3 regions of the Bacillus rugosus genome follow, and region 2 is predicted to be linked to each of the others. Evidence: riboswitches for the same ligand, from Rfam matches in the RefSeq annotation. Region 2 holds a riboswitch; each other region holds the start of a gene.

Region 1 (6,861 bases), 680 kb from region 2:
ATCGAAAATCAAGAAATCACCCGCATTGTAGAAAAACAAAAAGAAATCGGTCTCGATGTGGTAACAGATGGGGAATTCCGCCGATCTTGGTGGCATTATGATTTCCTGGAAGGGCTTGATGGTGTGGAACCGTTCATCCCGTCTGAAGGGATTCAGTTCCATAATGCGAAAACAAAAGCACGCAGCATCAAAGTGACGGGAAAACTCGATTTTACGAGCCACCCAGCGCTTGTCGATTATCAATTTTTACATGAGATTGCCGGCGACGCGACCCCAAAATTGACGATTCCGAGCCCGAATATGCTGTTTTTCGGTGAAAAGGCGGATAAAGGGTTTTATGACGACCAAGAGGAATACTTTCATGATCTGGCCCAAGCGTATAAAAAAGCAATCAGAGCTTTCTATGATGCTGGATGCCGCTATCTTCAGCTTGATGATACGTCATGGTCTCTCTTCTTTGAGGAAAAAGGCAGAGAGGTTGTTCGGGCGCTTGGCGGCGATCCAGAAACATTGCCTGCCTTGTTCGCCAAAACGATTAACGATGCAGTAGCAGACCGGCCTGATGATTTAGCAATCACGATGCACATTTGCCGCGGCAACTTCCGTTCAACATGGGCGGCATCAGGAGGCTATGATGCTGTAGCTGAAACGATTTTGGATGGCTTACATTTGGACGGGCTGTTCTTAGAATACGATGATGACCGCTCCGGAAATTTTGATCCGCTCCGTTTCGTGAAACGCAAGGATCTCCAGATTGTACTCGGCTTGATCACATCGAAAAATGGAGAGCTTGAAAATCCTGAGGATGTGAAACGCCGAATCAATGAAGCGGCGCGCTTTGTGAGCCTGGATCAGCTGTGCCTCAGCCCGCAGTGCGGTTTCGCCTCTACTGAAGAAGGCAATCTTTTGACAGAGGAGCAGCAATGGGCGAAGCTGCGCCATGTCATCGACATCGCCAACGATGTGTGGAGATAATCTATCATTGACAGAAACAGAAAATGTGTGAATAATAGATACTATCAGAAAATTTCATAAAAAGGTTTTCCTTATCAAGAGAGGTGGAGGGACTGGCCCTGCGATACCCGGCAACCGCTGTTTAACAGAATGGTGCTAAATCCTTTAGAGCAATGATTGCTCTTGAAGATAAGGTTGAGATTGTCACACAAGCTCTTCCTTATCCAAAGGAAGAGCTTTTTTATATTCGAATGGAAAGAAGGAATGAACAACATGTCACAACAAACAACACCCGCAGAACAAAAATCACTTCAAAGAAAAAAACCGCCGTTTCGCGCGGATCAAGTCGGAAGCCTGCTGAGGTCTGAGCCCGTCAAAAAAGCACGGCTGCAAAAAGCGGCAGGCGAGATTACAGCTGAGCAGCTTCGCCAAATCGAAAACGATGAAATCATCCGCATTGTGGAAAAACAGAAGGAAACCGGCCTGAACGTGGTGACAGACGGTGAATTCCGCAGAGCATGGTGGCATTTTGATTTTCTGGAAAACCTGGATGGCGTTGAGCCGTTTACTCCTGAGCAGGGCATTCAATTTCATAACGTACAGACAAAAGCACGCGGCATTAAAGTCACAGGTGATATCGACTTTTCAACTCACCCAATGCTTGAAGATTACTCATTTCTCCATAGCATTGCCGGTGACGCGACGCCAAAGATGACGATCCCAAGCCCGAATATGCTGTTTTTCCGCGGAAAACTGGAAAAGGATGCATACAAAAACGACTATCATCTTTTCCAGCACGATGTATCCAAAGCATATAAAAAAGCGATTCAAGCGTTTTACGACAGAGGCTGCCGCTACCTTCAGCTTGATGATACAGCTTGGGCTGTTTTCTTATCTGAAAAAGGATTAAAACAAATCGAAGCGTTCGGAACAACGCCTGATGAGCTTCGCCAGCTGTTTGCGAAATCGATTAACGACGCGATTGCCGACCGTCCGGATGACTTGACCGTAACAATGCATATTTGCCGCGGCAACTTCCAGTCCACTTGGACAGCGGAAGGCGGCTATGACGCAGCAGCCGAAACCATTTTTGACGGTTTGAACCTGGACGGGCTTTTCCTGGAGTATGATGATTCACGCTCAGGCGGATTTGAGCCGCTCCGTTATGTGAAGCGCTCTGATCTTCAGCTTGTCCTTGGATTAGTGACATCTAAATTCGGTGAGCTTGAACATCCGGACGATGTAAAACGCCGTATCGAAGAAGCATCCCGTTATGTGAGCTTAGATCAGCTTTGCCTCAGTCCTCAATGCGGATTCGCTTCAACTGAGGAAGGCAACAAGCTGACTGAAGAACAGCAATGGGCGAAGCTGCGCCATGTAGTTGAAATCGCTAACGATGTTTGGAAATAAGCAAAGAAAAAACACACTTGATTCCCTGGCGGAGCAAGTGTGTTTTTTATGTTATTGAGCGGTGTAGCCCCCATCAAGGACAACAGCCTGCCCGGTGACACCCTTCGCTTTCTCGCTTGCCAAAAAAATTGCATAATCCGCAATTTCCTTTACGGAAAGCAATCGTTTTTGCGGCACAAGCGGAAAAATGACCTGTTCAAGCACGGAGTCGTAAGGGACATTTCTTGTTTTCGAAAGATCGCTCAGCTGATTGCGGACAAGCTGTGTATCGACATAACCCGGACAGAGCGCGTTGACTGTAATGCCGTGGGGCGCGCCCTCCAGCGCCCCGACCTTAGTCAGCCCAATGACGCCGTGCTTGGCGCTATTATAAGCGGATTTCCCCGCAAAGCCGACTAAACCATTAACAGATGCAATATTAATGATTCTGCCAAACTGCTGTTTTTTCATGATCGGAAAAACATGCTTCATCGCGATGAAGGGCGCCGTCAGCATGACCTTGATCAGCTGTTCAAAGGTTTCTGTCGGAAACTCCTCAATCGGAGCGACGTGCTGAATACCGGCATTGTTCACCAAAATATCCAAGCGGCCATATCGTTTTTGGATGGTGTTCACCGTATCAGCGACTTGCGCTTCCTTTGTCACATCACACGGAATGGCTGCTGCGTCAAAGCCTTCTTCTGTAAGCTTGGAAGCGGCCTTTTCGCACGCTTCCTGATGAAGGTCCGAAACGATGACGCTAGCGCCTTCACGGGCGAATTCCCTCGCGATTTCGAACCCGATTCCGCCAGCTGCTCCTGTCACCAAGGCGACTTGTTTTTTCATGTCAAACTCCTTCCCATTAAGAATTTTGTTTGATCACAGACTGGCTGACAGCGAAATCGGCTTCTGTTTTTTCATAAACCTCTTCAATTGTGACACCTTCCTGAAGCTCAGTCAGTGTCATGCGGCCGTTATCAAAATCAAAAACAGCCAAATCCGTAATCAGCCTGTGCACGACTTTCTGGCCTGTCAGCGGAAGGGAGCATGTTTTTTTCACCTTCGACTCGCCATGCTTATTGACATGCTCCATGATGACAACGATCCGTTTCGCCCCGTTGACGAGATCCATGGCGCCGCCCATCCCTTTTACCATCTTTCCGGGGATCATCCAATTGGCCAAATCACCCTGCTCCGAAACCTCCATGCCGCCAAGGATAGCCAAATCGATATGCCCGCCTCTTATCATTGCGAATGACTCAGCGCTGTCAAAATAGGAAGCGCCCGTCACTTCAGTGATTGTTTCCTTTCCTGCATTGATCAAATCCGCGTCTTCCGTTCCTTCCAGAGGATACGGGCCGATCCCGAGCAAGCCGTTTTCTGACTGAAGCATGACGTGAACGCCATCGGGTATCTCATTTGCGACAAGCGTCGGCATTCCAATCCCAAGATTGACGTTCATGCCATCCTTGATTTCTAGTACAGCCCGTTTGACCATTCGTTTTCTCGCTTCCTTCATTTCGCACCACCCTTTCCCGCCGCTTGCTGAACGGTTCGCTTTTCAATCCGTTTTTCATGGCTCGCGCCAAGCACCACATGCTGTACGTAAATTCCCGGTGTGTGGATGTGATCTGGATCGAGCTCTCCCGCTTCCACGATTTCTTCCGCCTCAGCAATCGTGATCTTGCCTGCCATGGCGGCAACAGGGTTGAAATTTCTCGCCGTTTTCCGAAAGACCAAATTCCCCATAGTATCCGCTTTCCACGCTTTGACGATCGCCACATCGCCGGCAATGCCTCTCTCCAGCACATACGTCCGGCCGCCGAATGTTTTATGTTCTTTTCCCTCGGCTATTGAAGTGCCAACGCCTGTCGCCGTGTAAAATCCCGGTATGCCCGCGCCGCCTGCACGAATTCTCTCAGCCAGTGTTCCTTGGGGAACAAGCTCGACCTCAAGCTCTCCGCTTAAAAACTGCCCCTCAAAAATTTTATTTTCGCCGACATAAGATGCAATCATTTTCTTGATTTGCCTATTAGCCAAAAGCAAACCGAGCCCCCAGTCATCGACTCCGCAATTGTTGCTGACAACGGTTAAATCCTTTGCTCCCTGATCTCTTATCGCCAAAATGAGCTGTTCAGGAATGCCACATAGCCCGAATCCTCCTGCGATCAGCGTATCTCCATCATGAATCAGTTCCGCAGCTTCCTTACTTGATGACAACACTTTTCCCATATTGATACCCCTTTCGTTTTCTCCTACACTAGACCCGTCAGGCTGTAAATCGCGATCACGGCAAATACGGCTGCCGTTTTGATAAGTGTGATCGCAAAAATATCCCGATACGATTGCCGGTGAGTCAGTCCCGTCACGGCCAGAAGCGTGATGACAGCGCCATTATGCGGCAGCGTATCCATGCCTCCTGATGCCATCGAAATGACCCGATGCATCACTTCCGGCGGAATGTTGTAAGCCTGAATCGCCTGCAAGTATTGATCCGACATCGCGCTTAACGCAATGCCCATACCTCCTGAAGCCGACCCTGTGATCCCTGCCAGCGCAGTTGTCGTGACGGCCCCTTTTACAAGCGGATCGGTAAAGGTGTGCGAAATTCCGCTGCTCAGCTTGTGAAATCCCGGCAGCGCGGCGATAACGCCGCCGAAACCATACTCGGCACCCGTATTCATAGATGCCAGCAAGGCGCCGCCGATCCCTTCATTCAGCCCTTCCTTCATTCGGGCAAACACTCTTCTCCAATCAAATAAAATCGTTGTGATGATGCCAATTACCAGAGCGAGCTCCACCGACCAAATGGCAGCTGCTGAAGAAATATCAAGCTTGCCGAACTCCTTTAATCCTATCGATGAAAAATCAAATCCATTCGGATACCACTTGGGGAGGTATATGGTGAAACATTTATTCATTGCACCTACGAGTATTAGCGGGACAAAGGCAAGCGCATGCTGCATCAGGTTTTTGTCCCGTTCGGCCGCGGGCTCAGACGATTCAAGAGCAGCAGAATTCTCCGAATCAAAACCGCCGTAGCCTTCCCCGGATGCCTGGGCTTTTTTCCGCCTCGATTCCAAATAGAGCATGCCCGCTGCCAGCACAATCACTGCGCCGAACAAGCCAAGCCAAGGAGCAGCATAAATGTCTGTTTTGAAGAACGTCGTCGGGATGACATTTTGAATTTGCGGCGTCCCCGGAAGTGCGTCCATCGTAAACGTAAAAGCCCCTAAAGCAATCGTGCCCGGGATGAGGCGTTTCGGTATGTTTGCTTCTCGAAACAGGTTTTTCGCAAACGGATATACGGCAAATACGACAACAAACAGGCTGACGCCGCTGTACGTCAAGATAGCGCCCATCAGCACGATTGCAAGTATCGCTCTTTTTGCCCCGACAAGCCTGACAATCGTTTTCGCAATGGATGCCGCAAGCCCGGACATTTCAACGACCTTTCCAAAAATCGCACCGAGCAAAAAGACCGGAAAATACAGCTTAATAAAACCCGCCATCTTCTCCATAAAAATTGATGAGAAAAAAGGAAGCACATGGCTTGGATCGGTCAGCAGCACCGCGAATAACGCGCAAATCGGCGCAAATAATATGACAGAAAATCCCCGATACGCCGTAAACATCAGCAAGCCTAACGCCAATAGAATAATGATCAGTTCCACACACATCCTCCATTTCCACGGATGGGAAAGCGTTTACAAAAGACTCTCCTCATCGGCCGGTTCCTTCCCCTTTTCCATATGTACGAGAAACGTGGGCCAACTATTCCGATTAAAAAAAGGAAAGCCCCCCTTTTTCGGAGCTTTCCTCTGCCATTCATTTCATTCCTATTAGGATATCGACATCAACGGTAATATCAGCTGATTTCATCTCTTTCAGCAGGCTGACTCTGTCTTCCGGCGCAGACCAGGCGAGCGGCGTCATCTTAAGGAGCCAATGTATCGCTTGCCGGTCAAGCGTTTTGACATAGCGCAGCCTCATATGACGGCTGTGTTCAACATTCGCTGTAAAACGCTCAACAGCTGCCGTATTGGAATACGTACGCCTTGGTGAAGCAGTATATAAAAATTGCCTTAATTCTATTAAATAATCTTTTCTCGGCACTACTTTTATGAGCATGCCATCATCCTTCAGCAGCCTATGAAACTCTGCGTAATTGGACGGAGAAAAAATCGACAGGACAACATCGAATTGGCGGTCATGAAAGGGAGCACGCGCCACATCGGCAACCGCCCACATCTGGTCTTTGAATGTCTTAGAAGCTTTTACAATCCCATCCTTCGAAAGATCGATGCCGGCTCCCGTCGCTGTTCTTCCTGCATAATCAAACCCGCAAAGCGCATTCAAATGAGAACCCTCACCGCACCCGCTATCCAAGATGGTGAATGACTCTTGACCAGATTTAAGATATCTGATGAGATCTGCAATCGCATTATGGAGCGGTTCAAAAAACCGGCATTCCCCAATTAGCCTGCTCCTCGCCTCAAAAAGTCCGGCATCGTACCC
Region 2 (7,574 bases):
TTTGTTATCATATGCTTTTGCCGTTAATTCAGGCGCTACTTTTTTGAATTCAAGGTTTTTCGGGTTTTTCTTAATGTCCTTCAATGTTGCGTCAACTGTTTCCACTTTAGAATCAAGTGTGATTAATCCTGCGTTTTCAAGCATTGCAAGCATACGGCCTTGTTCAGCGACATTGTTTGTCAGGATAATTGTCGCACCGTTTGGAAGGTCTTTCAGCGATTTGTATTTTTTAGAGTAAATACCGAATGGCTCTAAGTGAACAGCTCCGGCATTCACAAGCTTGTAATCTGTGTTTTCTTTCATTTCTTGCTCAAGGTAAGGAATGTGCTGGAAGTAGTTCGCATCCACTTCTTTATCAGCTAAAGCTTTGTTGTACATCTTGTAATCACTAAGCACTTTCACTTTCAGCGTGTAGCCTTTTTCTTTCAATAATGGTTCAGCTTCTTTTAAAATTTCCGCATGCGGTGTTTTTGTCGCTGCAATCACAATTTCTTTCTTGCCGGATTCAGCGCCGTTATTTGATCCGCAGGCAGCCATAACCCCTGCAAATACAAGCAGTAATGCACCCAAAAATAGCTTTTTCAATGTAAATCCTCCCTTATCGTTTATCTATAATATTTGTTATTAAATCACCGATGATTTGAATAATAAAGACGATGATTAAAATAAATACAGTTGCAACGAAGGTAACATCAGCATTATTAGACTGATATCCTTCTACGTACGCAAGGTTTCCAAGGCCGCCTGAACCGATGGCTCCGGCAATTGCCGTTGAGCCGATCAAAGCAATGGCTGTAACCGTGATGCCAGAAATAAGGGCCGGCATAGACTCCGGAAGCAGCACTTTGAAAATAATCGTAGACGTTTTGGCGCCCATTGATTTAGCGGCTTCAATAACACCTTTGTCAACCTCGCGCAATGCGATTTCAGCAAGGCGCGCGTAAAACGGTGCCGAGCCGATCACCAGCGCCGGCAATGCGGCGTTTGGCCCTAAGATCGTGCCGACTAAGAACTTCGTAAACCCTAAGAGTAAAATAATTAAAATAAGGAACGGAATTGATCTGAATATATTGACAACGGCTGCAATCACAGAGTTGACCGCTTTATTCTGCCAAAGGCTCCCTTTGCTTGTCAGGAAAAGCAGCAAGCCGAGGATCACCCCGATGACAAAAGCAAACAGTAAAGAGATCAGCGTCATATAAAGTGTTTCATATGTCGCATTCCATAACTCAGTTAAATCAACGTTCGGGAAGTATTTTTCAAACATTCGTGATCACCTCTGCTTTCACCTGTTTGTCATTAATGAACCGGATCACGTTTTGCACTTCTTCTTCGGCTCCATCAATATGGATGAACAGTGAACCGTAAGCTCCATCCTTCGTCTGCGAGATTTTCCCTTGCAGAATATTGACGCTGACATTGAAGTTTCTGATCATTTCTGTAATCAGAGGCTGCTCAGCTGAATCACCGACAAATGTGAGCTGAACCATTTTTCCTGATCCTGTTTCATCAAGAAGGTGCTGAAGCGTTTCTTTCGTTTCTTCCGGCTCTGTCACCTGCTGAACAAATCGTTTTGTCATGTCTTCCTTCGGATTTTTGAAGACATCGAGAACTTCGCCTTCTTCCACAACCTTTCCGTTTTCCATAACAGCGACTCTGTTGCAGATTTTGCGGATGACATGCATTTCGTGCGTGATCAGCACAATCGTCAAACCGAGTCTTTCATTAATATCGGACAATAGATCCAAAATTGAATCTGTTGTTTGCGGATCTAATGCTGATGTCGCTTCATCACAAAGGAGAACCTTCGGATTGTTTGCAAGCGCTCTGGCGATTCCAACACGCTGCTTTTGCCCGCCGCTCAGCTGAGACGGATAAGATTTTTCTTTTCCTTCTAATCCGACCAGTTTAATCAGTTCATCGGCGCGCTTGATCCGTTCACTCTTTTTCACCCCGGCAATTTCTAAAGGAAACATGATATTGTCTCTAACGGTGCGCGACCAAAGCAAATTGAAATGCTGGAAAATCATGCTGATTTCATGGCGTGCATTTCTTAAGGCGCGTCCGTTTACTTCATTAATCTTGGTTCCCGCCACTTCCACGGTTCCTGAGGTTGGTTTCTCAAGGCCGTTCAGCAGACGGATTAAGGAACTTTTACCAGCTCCGCTATATCCTATAATTCCAAAAATCTCACCTTTTTTGATGGAAAGCGAGACATTTTGGACAGCATTGACATCTCCGTGTTTCGACTTATAAACTTTTGAAACATCTTGAAGATTGATCAAAGCAATCACCTGCCTTAACACTATTCTAAGAAATCTTCCGGGTTTTTTCTGCAAAAGAAAAGCCTTTCTGCACACTTGAGCAGAAAGGCTTATATAAAATGGCCTTTCTCTCATCTTTCAAAGCTGAACGCTTCGTGTGAATTGGCACCATTTCAACAGCGTTGATGGTTGCCGGGCTTCATAGGGCACTTCCCTCCACCTCTCTTGATAAGAGAAATATATAGTCTTTTTCGTCCGGAAATTCTTAATGTAGAATAGCATGGCGAATGATTAAATGTCAATAAAATAAATGATGTCAACTTTTACTATTATAATAATTTCCTATTTTTTAATTCTTTAAAATTCTCTGAAAAAACCCATTCGTCAGCCAGAGTATAGCTTCTAGTTTTAACAGGGCTCTGAATGACCCCTTCACTTTCAGGCTTCCGCTCTGAATCAGGTGCTGAAGGGAAATATCTCCGTGCAATAAATGAATGATTTCTGTTTGGTTTCCGTAAAAGGTCAGGTTGGACGTTTGGGGCGGAGAAATTTTCTTCATTTCTCCCTGTTCGTTTATTGAGACGGTTAAGGCTTCTGTTTCTCCTTGGAAGGTAATGAGCAATGTTGAAGCGTTCAAAAGGGGTTTTAAAAACAGATGCTGATACTCATCTTCTAAAACTTCCGCTTTCTCCATATGTACAACCTCCTATTTGTTGGTCATACATACATTTCTCTTTTTGGCGCAAGAACCCCTTTATAAAACGAACGACAATTTCATTGGAATGTGCCGAGAAATATGTCATAAATGGGATGCGGAAGATGATTTTTGTTTGATCAGCTCATATAAATAAGAAACCGAATGAAACGCATATCCTCTTTCGACCACTTTTCCGCCTTTAAACAGCAGAAAACAAGGGACGCTTTCTATTTGATACGCTTTTGCGAATGTCGGAGAGTAATTGACATTGTTTTTATAGAAGGCGACATCAGGCAGCATTTCTTTCACCACTGTCAGCATTTTGCTTGCAAGCTGGCAGGTGCCGCAAAACGGAGTATATAAGTAAAGGAGATACACATCATCTGCAATGTGCTCAAGTTCATGTTCTTGGAGTTCTTTCATGCTATACACCTCGGGATTTTCTTTCAAGAAAAATAGTATGGACATTCAAATTCGCGCGCAGCAATACAGAGGCGACATGGTGCCTGGGCGCAGCCGCCACTTCCTTATAGGCTCTGTCGATATGTAGATGGCAGGCTTCGTTAAATTCTCTTTTCAGCTGTTTTCTTAATTTCTCACCTGATTCATCAGCATCAACTAATATATAGACGTCTTTATCGTAAAGCTCGTCAGCCAATTCCTCAAGCTTCAGCTGGCTGATTGTTCCGTTTGTGCAGATAATGCGCACTGGTTCATTCAGGACGCTTTCGATTTTCTCTTTATCTGTTTTCCCTTCAACAATCATAACCTTTTCCAGCTCATCCATCTTCATCTTCTTCACCTGCCGCGTCATATTTGAAACGTTCAGATTGTAAAAGAAGGCAGTGAAATTCACCGCCAACATTAACACCAGCCGTTTTCGTAGTCACAATCCACATATTTTTCGTCGTTTCCTGAGACCACATCAGCTGTCTTATAAAATTTCTCATTTTCAAAGGAATAACCGGACTTAAGCTCATATTCATTCATGCTTGTCATTTGGCCAATCATCTCATTTTCATGATATAACGAGAGCCGGCCATTTTGAAAGCGGCCTGTCACATCATTGGTGACATCGAGCTTATGTTTGCTGAAAGCCATATTGGACACCTCCCATAACGTTAGCGTGTCCAATTGCCTTTACAGCTATCCTGTTTTAGTCTTCTTGTGTCATCTCTTCATATTGCTCTGCTGTCATCAGTTTTTCAATTTCAGAAGCGTCAGACGGCTTAACGACGATCATCCATGCTTTTTCGTACGGAGATTCGTTAACGAATTCCGGACTGTCATCAAGATCTTCGTTTACTTCCACAACAGTTCCGTTAATCGGTGCATAAAGCTCAGATACCGTTTTAACGGATTCAACGCTGCCGAACGGCTCGTCCGCTTTGATTTCAGCGCCGACTTCAGGAAGCTCGACAAACACGATGTCGCCTAGCTCGGACTGGGCAAAATGCGTAATTCCGATTCTGGCTTTTTCTCCTTCAACTTTTACCCACTCGTGTTCTCCTGAGTAACGCAAATCTTTAGGTATGCTCAATTGAATCCCTCCATTTTTTACAGCACTACAATAAGAAGATACCACACTTTTCAAAAAAAATTTACATTAAGCCCAGTTTTCTTCAAATTGGTCTTCTTTAAAACCGACTGTCACTTTTTCGCCGTCTGTTGTAAGCGGCCGTTTGATCAGCATTCCGTCTGAAGCCAGCAGTTCAAGCTGTTCGTCCTCCGACATGTGATACAGCTTTTCCTTGAGATTCAGCTCGCGGTATTTCATGCCGCTCGTGTTGAAAAATTTCTTGAGATCCAGCCCGCTTTTTTCATAAATCGCTTTTAGTTCTTCTTTGCTTGGTGGCTGCTCTGCAATATGTATTTCGTTTATTTCTTTCCCATGCTCTTCAAGCCATTTCTTTGCTTTGCGGCACGTTCCGCATTTAGGGTACCAGTAAAAAGTTAACGACATCTTCTTCCCCCTCAATAAAATAATCGAGGTTATTTTAACACAGTTTGTTTTAAAAACCTAAAACAGTGCTTCTTAAAAAAGCTCCGCGCATGCGGAGCTCTTGGCCAATCAGACAATATATTTTTCAGCCTCGAAAACGCCCGCTGCTGCTTCGCGTTTTTTCTGAATGACGTTTTTAGGAGTTACGCGCGTCAGCTTGCGCAAAGCGGAAAGCATCATGCGGAGTGAATCTCCTTCTTCCATTGCGATAAGAGATTCCTTCGCGTGCGCTTCAATTTCGTTAAAGGCTTCCTGAACGAAAATTTCAGTATACAGCACCTTTTGCACCGCTTTTTCTGCGCCTTGTGCGGCAATGGCTTTTTCCGTTCTGAGCACGGCTGACTCCATTGCGTACACATTGCTGACAATATCCGCGACGTTGACGAGAATTTCCTGTTCGCGATCGATGGCTTTTCCGTATTTTTGTGCAGCGAGACCGGCAGCGAACAGCGCGATTTTTTTGGCTTGCTTAACGATATATTTCTCCTGCTCTAAAACGCCGCTGCCAGGCTCTTCAGGCATAATCATCATGAGTTCTTCCTGCAGCGACTGCGCTTTCTCAAATAGAGGCAGTTCGCCTTTGAACGCTTTTTTCAGGAAAGTGCTTGGCACGATTAACCGGTTGATTTCGTTTGTGCCTTCAAAAATTCGATTGATCCTCGAATCCCTGTAGGCTCTTTCTACTTCGTACTCCTGCATAAAACCGTAGCCTCCATGAATCTGCACGCCTTCATCTACGATATAATCAAGTGTTTCAGAGCCAAATACTTTATTAAGAGAGCATTCGATTGCATATTCGGCAATTGATTTGGCAATTTGCCGGCCGTCCTTGAGATCTTCGGCCGTAAACTGACTCATATTGTCTTCGAACAGCCCCACGGTTCTGTAGACAGAGCTTTCCATTGCGTACAGCCTTGAAGCCATTGTCGCCATTTTTTCCTGTGTCAATGAAAAGCTCGCAATTGGCGTTTTAAATTGGCGCCTCTGATTTGCGTATGCTGCAGACAGCTCGATTACCCGCTTAGATGCACCGATTGTGCCAACCGCCAGCTTGTAGCGGCCGATGTTTAAAATATTAAAGGCGATGAGATGCCCTTTGCCGATTTCTCCAAGCAGATTTTCTTTTGGCACTTCAGCCTGATCTAAAATGAGCGTTCTTGTCGATGATCCTTTGATCCCCATTTTCTTTTCTTCCGGGCCCGTGGATACTCCCGGGAAATCTTTTTCTACAATAAAGGCCGAGAACTTTTCGCCGTCCACCTTAGCGTAAACGACAAATACATCAGCAAAGGCAGAGTTAGTAATCCACTGTTTTTCCCCGGTTAACACGTAATGGGTTCCCGCTTCATTCAGTACGGCTGTCGTTTTTGCTCCAAGCGCATCAGATCCAGAGCCCGGCTCAGTCAGTGCATAAGCCGCGATCTTTTCGCCCGAAGCGAGCCCAGGCAAATATGTTTTCTTTTGTTCTTCTGTTCCGAAAAAGACAATCGGCAAGGATCCGATGCCGACATGCGCGCCATAAGAAAGCGAAAAGCTTCCCGCACGCGAAAATTTTTCAGTGATGAGTGCCGAGCTGATTTTATCAAGACCGAGCCCTCCGTATTCCTCAGGCACATCAGCGCCAAGCAGCCCAAGTTCGCCCGCTTTCTTCAACAGCCTGACGGAATGCTCGAATTGATGGTTTTCGATGTCATCTATATGAGGGAGAACATCTTGCTCGATGTAGTCCTCTGTTGTTTTCGCAATCATTTTATGCTCATCAGTGAAATCTTCCGGTGTATACATTTGATCGTATGTGACATCCTCGATTAAGAAACCGCCGCCTTTTTGTACTTCAGCCGCTTTTTTTGCCATTTCTTTTTCCCCCTTTAGCATAATTCAAATACACCGGCCGCTCCCATCCCGCCGCCGATACACATTGTGACGACTCCAAATTGCTCGTTTCTCCGTTTCATTTCATGAATCAATGAGAGTGTAAGCTTTGTACCCGTACAGCCAAGCGGGTGTCCGAGTGCGATTGCGCCCCCGTTGACATTCACTTTTTCTTCATCTATTCCCAGCTCCCGGATGACTTGAATGGCCTGTGATGCAAAAGCTTCGTTCAGTTCAAACAAGCCGATGTCCTGCAGTTGAAGCCCCGCAAGCTTCAAGGCGTGCGGAATGGCTTCTACCGGACCGATTCCCATCACTTCCGGCGGCACGCCGCCTACTGCAAAGGAACGAAATTTCACAAGCGGCGCCAAGCCCAGTGCATCAGCTTTTTCCCGGTCCATCAGCATAACTGCCGCCGCTCCGTCACTCGTTTGCGAGGAATTGCCCGCAGTAACCGTTCCGTCAACGGAAAAAGCCGGGCGTAAAGTTGCTAAGATGTCTGTCGTCGTTTGCGGGCGAACTCCTTCATCCTGAGAAAACATAAACTGTTTTTCCTGAGGCTTATGGTTTTCTCCGATGTCTGTCACCGTCACTTCGACTGGAACAATCTCATCTTTAAACTTCCCCTCTGCAAGGGCTTTTGCCGCGTTCTGATGGCTGCGAACAGCAAACGCATCCTGATCCTCGCGGGAGACGCCGTACTTTTTCGCGACCTGCTCGGCTGTGTGTCCCATGCTCA
Region 3 (7,574 bases), 1.8 Mb from region 2:
TTAACGCTTTCCTGAAGGTCGATTTCAGCTCGGACAATGCCTTCTTCCCGTCCGCCTTCAGCAAGTACACGCCCCCATGGATCAATAATCAGGCTATGCCCGGCAAATTCATTATCTGGATTTGAACCGGTACAATTGCATGCAGCGACAAAGCATTGATTTTCAATGGCCCGGGCAATTAGCAGGCTTTTCCAATGATCAAGGCGGGGAAGTGGCCATTCTGCAGAAATAAACAGCACGTTGGCACCTTTTGTTGTATGTTTTCTGATCCACTCCGGAAAACGGATATCGTAACAGATCAATCCTGAGCTTTTGACGCCATCAAGCTCAAAGTATCCGTCTTCGGAACCGGCTGATAAATACACATGCTCATCCATCAGCTGAAAAAGGTGGGCTTTTCTGTACTCTTTAACGATTTGTCCTTCCTTATCCGCGATGTACATTGTATTATAAACATCAGAATCATTTCTGACAGCGACCGATCCGGCGACAATATGAACGCCATGTTTTTTTGCTGTTTTCTTCAGCCAGCTCTGAGCAAAACGCCCGTCTTCATCAGCGAGCTCATCAAGGTTGGCCAGGTCATATCCGGTCGTCCATAATTCAGGAAGAACAAGAACATCAGCATGCTTGCTTTCTTTTTCGATCAAAAATTCAGCCTTTTTGATATTTTCCGAACGTTTACCGTATGAAATATCAAATTGAAGACAAGATATCGTCCATTTCATCTTTTTATCACTCCAAATTTTTCTTTACTTTTTTCATTTAACCATATATGATGATGGACTATCATTTCAAGATTTTTTTAGAAGGTGAGAATAGATGAAATTTGAACAGTCTCATGTATTGAAGGAATTGCCTAAACAATTCTTCGCTTCTCTGGTGCAGAAAGTGAACCAAAAGCTCGCAGAAGGGCATGACGTCATCAATCTCGGACAGGGAAATCCGGATCAGCCGACTCCGGAACATATCGTCGAGGAAATGAAACGAGCCGTTGCGGATCCTGAAAATCATAAATACTCGTCTTTTCGCGGCTCGTACAGTCTAAAATCAGCCGCAGCAGCATTTTATAAAAGAGAATACGGCATTGATCTTGACCCGGAAACTGAAGTCGCTATATTATTCGGCGGGAAAGCCGGTCTGGTCGAGCTCCCGCAATGCCTGTTGAATCCCGGAGATACGATTTTAGTTCCTGATCCGGGCTATCCTGATTACTGGTCAGGTGTCACACTCGCGAAAGCGAAAATGGAAATGATGCCGCTCGTAAAGGACAGGGCGTTTCTTCCTGATTACAGCAGCATCGCCGCCGAAGTGAGAGAACAGGCGAAATTGATGTATTTAAATTATCCGAATAATCCGACCGGAGCTATTGCTACATCTGAATTTTTTGAAGAAACGGTCAGTTTTGCGAAAGAAAACGGGATCTGTGTCGTTCACGATTTTGCTTATGGCGCTGTAGGGTTTGACGGCTGCAAACCGTTAAGCTTTTTGCAGACTGAAGGTGCGAAGGATATCGGAATTGAAATTTACACGCTGTCAAAAACGTATAACATGGCAGGGTGGCGGGTCGGCTTTGCCGTCGGAAACGCTTCGGTCATTGAAGCAATCAATCTTTATCAAGACCACATGTTTGTCAGTCTTTTCAGAGCGACTCAGGAGGCTGCAGCAGCGGCACTGCTAGCTGATCAGACGTGTGTGGCGGAGCAAAATGCCCGATATGAGAGCAGGCGAAACGCTTGGATCGCTGCATGCCGGGAAATCGGCTGGGATGTGACAGCTCCGGCAGGTTCATTTTTTGCATGGCTGCCTGTGCCTGAAGGCTATACTTCCGAGCAGTTCTCAGACCTTTTGCTGGAAAAAGCAAATGTGGCAGTTGCGGCTGGAAACGGCTTCGGAAAATATGGCGAGGGCTACGTCAGAGTCGGACTGCTGACAAGTGAAGAAAGTCTCAAAGAAGCCGCTTATCGAATTGGGAAACTGAACCTGTTTACCCAAAAAAGCATTGACAAGATTTGATAACGGTGGGATAATTCAAAATAATTTATAAAATCTATATTTTCTTATCAAGAGCAGGCAGAGGGACGAGCCCGATGAAGCCCGGCAACCGACTTATAAAGCACGGTGCTAATTCTTGCAGCTGGCGGCTGAGAGATAAGATTCGGACGAGAAACGAAACCTCTTTAGACGCGATTGCTGTTTGAAGAGGTTTTTTTATATGGATGTAAATGAAAGGAGCTCAGGCATGAGTGAGTTAATAGCAACATATCTCCTGACCGAACCGGGAGCCGATACAGAGAAAAAAGCAGAACAAATCGCAACAGGATTGACAGTAGGCTCATGGACAGATCTGCCTCTAGTGAAACAGGAGCAAATGCAAAAGCACAAGGGACGGGTGATAAAGGTCGAGGAAAGAGAGGGAACTCCTGCATCAGGAAAACAAGCGGTGATCACAATCGCCTATCCTGAAATCAATTTCTCTCAGGATATTCCGGCTTTACTGACAACAGTGTTTGGCAAGCTGTCGCTGGACGGAAAAATCAAATTACTCGATCTTCACTTCTCTGAGGCATTTAAGCGCACACTGCCGGGACCGAAGTTTGGCGTATACGGCATTCGGAAACTGCTGGGAGAGTTTGAGAGACCGCTGTTAATGAGCATATTTAAAGGGGTCATCGGAAGGGACCTGAGTGATATTAAAGAACAGCTCAGACAGCAGGCGCTTGGCGGAGTTGATTTGATTAAGGACGATGAAATTTTCTTTGAGACAGGGCTGGCGCCTTTTGAAACAAGAATTACAGAAGGAAAGCAAATATTGAAAGAAACGTATGAGCAAACCGGACATAAAACGCTGTATGCGGTCAATTTGACTGGACGCACGGCGGATCTGAAAGACAAAGCGAGACGCGCTGCCGAATTGGGGGCGGATGCACTTTTGTTTAATGTCTTTGCTTACGGCTTGGACGTCATGCAAAGCCTAGCGGAAGATCCCGAAATCGCAATCCCGATTATGGCACATCCAGCGGTCAGCGGGGCGTTTACGTCTTCTCCGTTCTACGGCTTTTCTCACGCTCTTTTGCTCGGAAAATTAAACCGGTATTGCGGTGCTGACTTTAGTCTCTTCCCATCTCCATACGGTTCGGTTGCGCTTCCAAAAGAAGATGCGCTGGCGATTCATGAAGAATGTGTGAGAGAGGATGCCTTTAACCAAACATTTGCCGTTCCGTCAGCAGGCATTCATCCTGGCATGGTTCCGCTTTTAATGCGGGATTTCGGTATAGATCATATTATTAACGCCGGGGGAGGCGTACACGGACATCCAAACGGTGCCCAAGGCGGGGGCAAAGCGTTCAGAGCCATAATTGATGCTGTCTTAGAAGCCCAGCCGATTGATGAAAAAGCCGAACAATGCAAGGATCTGAAGCTCGCGCTTGATAAATGGGGAAAGGTTGAAGCCGTATGACGACTCGAAAGCCTTTAATTATTTGTGATTTTGACGGAACCATCACGATGAACGACAACATTATAAGCATCATGAAAACATTCGCTCCGCCGGAGTGGACGGCATTAAAAGACGGCGTCCTTTCCAAAACGCTGTCAATCAAAGAAGGTGTCGGGCGGATGTTCGGCCTTCTGCCCAGCAGTTTAAAAGAAGAGATTACAAGATTTGTATTGGAAGATGCAAAAATCAGGGAAGGCTTTCGGGAATTTGTAGCGTTTATCAATGAGCATGAGCTGCCGTTTTATATCGTAAGCGGAGGAATGGACTTTTTTGTATATCCTTTGCTTGAAGGCATTGTGGAAAAAGATCGTATTTATTGCAACCATGCGTCATTTGACAGTGACTATATTCATATTGATTGGCCTCATTCCTGTAAAGGGACTTGCAGCAATCAATGCGGGTGCTGCAAGCCGTCGGTGATACATGAACTTTCTGAGCCAAACCAATATATCATCATGATCGGTGACTCGGTTACAGATGTGGAGGCGGCAAAGCTGTCAGACCTTTGCTTTGCAAGAGATTATTTATTAAACGAATGCCGGGAGCGGAACCTGAATCATCTCCCGTATCAAGATTTTTATGAGATAAGAAAAGATATCGAGAATGTAACGGAGGTACAGGAATGGCTGCAAAACAAGAACGCTGGAGAGAACTCGCTGAAGTAAAACGGGAATTGGCAGAAAGAGATTGGTTTCCGGCGACTAGCGGCAATCTGTCTATTAAAGTTTCTGATGAGCCTTTAACATTTCTCGTCACTGCAAGCGGAAAAGATAAACGCAAACAAACGGATGAAGATTTTCTGCTGGTGGATCAAAACGGAGAACCTGCCGAAAGCGGGCATTCTCTAAAACCGTCAGCGGAAACGCTTTTGCACACACATTTGTACAATAAAACAAATGCCGGATGCTGCCTGCACGTCCATACGGTAAACAATAATGTAATCTCAGAGCTATACGGAGACCAAAAGAAAATCACATTCAGAGGCCAGGAAATAATAAAAGCGCTCGGCCTGTGGGAAGAGGATGCAGAAGTGACCATTCCGATCATTGAAAATCCAGCTCATATTCCGATGCTCGCAGCTCTGTTTGCGGAAGAGGTCTCAGAGGATTCAGGAGCTGTTCTGATCCGAAATCACGGTATTACAGCTTGGGGCAGAACAGCATTTGAAGCAAAAAGAGTCCTTGAAGCATATGAATTTTTGTTCAGCTACCATTTGAAATTGAAAACACTCCAGCACCAGCTGGTTAAATAAAAGGAGGAACTGAAATGGCAACAATTCGAATTCATGATGAGGCAAATACAACGATTGAAAATCAAGAGGAAGTAGCAAGCTTTCTGGACAGTCAAGAGGTTATTTATGAGCAATGGGATATTGCGAAGCTACCGGAACAGCTTTCAGAGAAATATGATCTGACAGAAGAAGAAAAACAGCAAATCCTTAATACCTTTGAAACTGAAATTAAAGATATCTCAGCACGCCGCGGCTACAAAGCACAGGATGTTATTTCACTGTCAGACAGCAATCCGAAACTTGATGAACTGCTTGAGAATTTTAAAAGAGAGCATCACCATACAGACGATGAGGTTCGTTTTATCGTTAGCGGACATGGCATTTTTGTCATTCAGGGCAAGGACGGCACGTTTTTTGATGTCCGTTTAAACCCTGGAGATTTAATCTCCGTGCCTGAAAATATCCGCCATTACTTCACACTTCAGGAGGACCGCAAAGTTGTCGCGGTGAGAATCTTTGTCACAACTGAAGGCTGGGTTCCGATTTATGAAAAAGACAGCGTGAATCAGTAAGCAGAAAAAGCCCCGTTCATCGAACGGGGCTTTTTATATTTATTGCAAACGCCACTTTTCATATTGTGACATTTCTTTTTTAATCAGCGTCCAAATCAAACCTAATACAGCTGCATCATCAATGATCCCTAGACCGAGGATAACGTCTGGAATGATATCGAGTGGCATGGCGATATATAAGATGGCAGCAGTTAGAAGAAAAAGCGTTTTTACCTGTGAACGGGGATAATTGCCGTTTCTCCAATCCCGAATCATTTGTAAAAAAACAGTAATGTGCTGAATACATTTTTTTCGGTTTTTCCTTTTTAAAATCGCTTTTCCGCCTGCCGCTCCGAGCATTATTGCTTTCTTTTTCTTCATCGGGCATACCTCCTGCCTGGCGGCGTGTTTAAGATATTCTTCACCTGGGTATTGTTCTTCTAATCCTATCAATATATCTATTATACCTGAAAAAATAACTTATTTAATGAAAATATGTTTACAAATAAAGTATAATCTGTAATAATGCACAATAACCCAATCAAACTTGTTTCCTATTTCTTAGCGGCGAGGGGTGAAGTGAATGGGCGGTTCTTCTGAACAAGAAAGATTGTTGGTGTCTATTGATGAAAAAAGAAAGTTAATGATAGATGCCGCTAGAAAGCAGGGATTTACAGGGCATGACACGATCAGACACAGTCAGGAGCTGGATTGTTTAATAAATGAATATCACCAGCTCATGCAAGAAAACGAACATTCTCAAGGGATTCAAGGCCTTGTAAAGAAATTAGGCTTGTGGCCCCGCAGAGACGTTATGCCAGCATATGATGCAAATAAATAGCGGCGCTATCAAATGCATATATAAAGAGAGAGGCTTTTCAGAAGCGCTCTTTTTTTCTGGAAAAATTCATATGAAAGAGGGAACTGATGAAAGAACTGGCGATTCTCATTACTGAAATGGTCAATCAATTTCATGATGCTTTTATTTCGTTATGCGGAATGTTGGGCATTCATTTAACTGACAAGGAAATGCATTTTTGGGTGATTGGCATTTTTGGCATAATCTTTTTCGGCGTCACTCACGCTGTATTTACATGGCTTTCTAAATGGAGCATGACAGCCTTGTCCTTTATCTATACCGTTACAGTGATCATTGTTATCGTTTTTGCGATTGAAATTCAGCAAAAAGTGACGGGGAGAGGGAATATGGAGTTTTTAGATGCAACGGAAGGTTTAAAGGGTTTTTTGGTATTCTTTTTGTTTTTCTTGCTTCTAAAATTGCTGTTCCGCTTCATCAAAATACTCTTTTCTGGCAGAACAGCAAGCAAGTCGAACGGCATTCCCCGGTCACGAAGATAAAAAACCCTCCTGACATGTCAGGGGGGCTATGAAGCGGATACAGGGAGAGTGATCGTCACCTCTGTGCCTCTTCGCACTTCACTTTCGATATGAATGGAGCCACCGTACATCAGAACGATCCGTTTACATACGACAAGGCCGAGACCGGTTCCTTTTTCTTTAGAAGTAACAAAGGGAAGGAAGATATGATCCAGCATTTCCTGAGAAATCCCTTCACCGTTATCCACAACTTTGATAATAGCCTTTTTATCCAAAGCTCCCACGGAGATCGTCAGTTTGCCTCCTTCAGGCATTGACTCGAGGCCATTTTTTGCTACATTTAAAATCACTTGTTTAATATGATCTTTGGTACATTTTACGAGCAAGGGCTGCTCGGTTAAATACTGTAGTTCGACTTCAACATTGTATAGGTTGCCCTCAGAATAGATAATCGGCATAATTTCACCGATAATATCCTGAAGCGAGTTCAGCTCCCATTTTTCAGCTGTCGGCTTGCCTAGAACGAGAAACTCACTCACAATTTGATTAATGCGCTTTATCTCCTGTTCGATAATGGAGAAGTAAAGCTGATCTTCTTCACCTTTATATTTCTTTTGCAACAGCTGAATAAAGCCGCTTATACCGGTGAGCGGGTTGCGGATTTCATGGGCTGTACTGGCAGCAAGCGTTCCGATCAGTTCTAATTTTTGCGCCTCATTTTCTGAGCGCTCCAGTTGTGTCTGCCGCTTCAGCAAATAATACAGCACGAGAATAAAAAGGATATTCAGCAGAACGATACTACATGAAAGCGGAAGCACAAGGCTTTTCGTCAGTTCTTCTATTGTAACCGGGTTCGGATATACTTTCATATTCCAGCTGATATCATCCAGATACCCGCTGACAGGTTTCTGATCTTTTGCATGAGAGGCCTGTCCGCTCGTAAAAATCATTTTTC

The links. Region 2 has a riboswitch for S-adenosylmethionine ahead of metN (methionine ABC transporter ATP-binding protein MetN). Riboswitches for the same ligand answer to the same signal wherever they lie in the genome.
Region 1: another riboswitch for S-adenosylmethionine. It lies ahead of M0696_RS19845 (5-methyltetrahydropteroyltriglutamate--homocysteine S-methyltransferase); the one in region 2 lies ahead of metN (methionine ABC transporter ATP-binding protein MetN).
Region 3: another riboswitch for S-adenosylmethionine. It lies ahead of mtnW (2,3-diketo-5-methylthiopentyl-1-phosphate enolase); the one in region 2 lies ahead of metN (methionine ABC transporter ATP-binding protein MetN).

Annotation. Positions count from the first base shown of each region.
Region 1 is NZ_CP096590.1:3,915,510-3,922,370, forward strand. It holds gene M0696_RS19840 (5-methyltetrahydropteroyltriglutamate--homocysteine S-methyltransferase) at 1-975, shown strand, start outside; SAM riboswitch class I at 1,044-1,150, shown strand; gene M0696_RS19845 (5-methyltetrahydropteroyltriglutamate--homocysteine S-methyltransferase) at 1,228-2,364, shown strand; gene M0696_RS19850 (3-hydroxybutyrate dehydrogenase) at 2,416-3,189, opposite strand; gene M0696_RS19855 (3-oxoacid CoA-transferase subunit B) at 3,206-3,862, opposite strand; gene M0696_RS19860 (CoA transferase subunit A) at 3,859-4,575, opposite strand; gene M0696_RS19865 (GntP family permease) at 4,599-6,017, opposite strand; gene M0696_RS19870 (methyltransferase domain-containing protein) at 6,172-6,861, opposite strand, start outside.
Region 2 is NZ_CP096590.1:3,239,073-3,246,646, forward strand. It holds gene metQ (methionine ABC transporter substrate-binding lipoprotein MetQ) at 1-585, opposite strand, end outside; gene metP (methionine ABC transporter permease MetP) at 599-1,267, opposite strand; gene metN (methionine ABC transporter ATP-binding protein MetN) at 1,260-2,285, opposite strand; SAM riboswitch class I at 2,393-2,499, opposite strand; gene M0696_RS16500 (SCP2 sterol-binding domain-containing protein) at 2,614-2,958, opposite strand; gene M0696_RS16505 (thioredoxin family protein) at 3,064-3,384, opposite strand; gene M0696_RS16510 (toprim domain-containing protein) at 3,386-3,748, opposite strand; gene M0696_RS16515 (YusG family protein) at 3,826-4,062, opposite strand; gene gcvH (glycine cleavage system protein GcvH) at 4,118-4,501, opposite strand; gene M0696_RS16525 (arsenate reductase family protein) at 4,568-4,924, opposite strand; gene fadE (acyl-CoA dehydrogenase FadE) at 5,033-6,817, opposite strand; gene M0696_RS16535 (acetyl-CoA C-acetyltransferase) at 6,832-7,574, opposite strand, start outside.
Region 3 is NZ_CP096590.1:1,448,915-1,456,488, forward strand. It holds gene M0696_RS07425 (carbon-nitrogen family hydrolase) at 1-728, opposite strand, end outside; gene mtnE (methionine-glutamine aminotransferase) at 823-2,016, shown strand; SAM riboswitch class I at 2,058-2,158, shown strand; gene mtnW (2,3-diketo-5-methylthiopentyl-1-phosphate enolase) at 2,243-3,460, shown strand; gene mtnX (2-hydroxy-3-keto-5-methylthiopentenyl-1-phosphate phosphatase) at 3,457-4,164, shown strand; gene M0696_RS07445 (methylthioribulose 1-phosphate dehydratase) at 4,122-4,751, shown strand; gene mtnD (acireductone dioxygenase) at 4,766-5,302, shown strand; gene M0696_RS07455 (YkvA family protein) at 5,342-5,662, opposite strand; gene spo0E (aspartyl-phosphate phosphatase Spo0E) at 5,865-6,122, shown strand; gene M0696_RS07465 (hypothetical protein) at 6,209-6,640, shown strand; gene kinD (sporulation kinase KinD) at 6,667-7,574, opposite strand, start outside.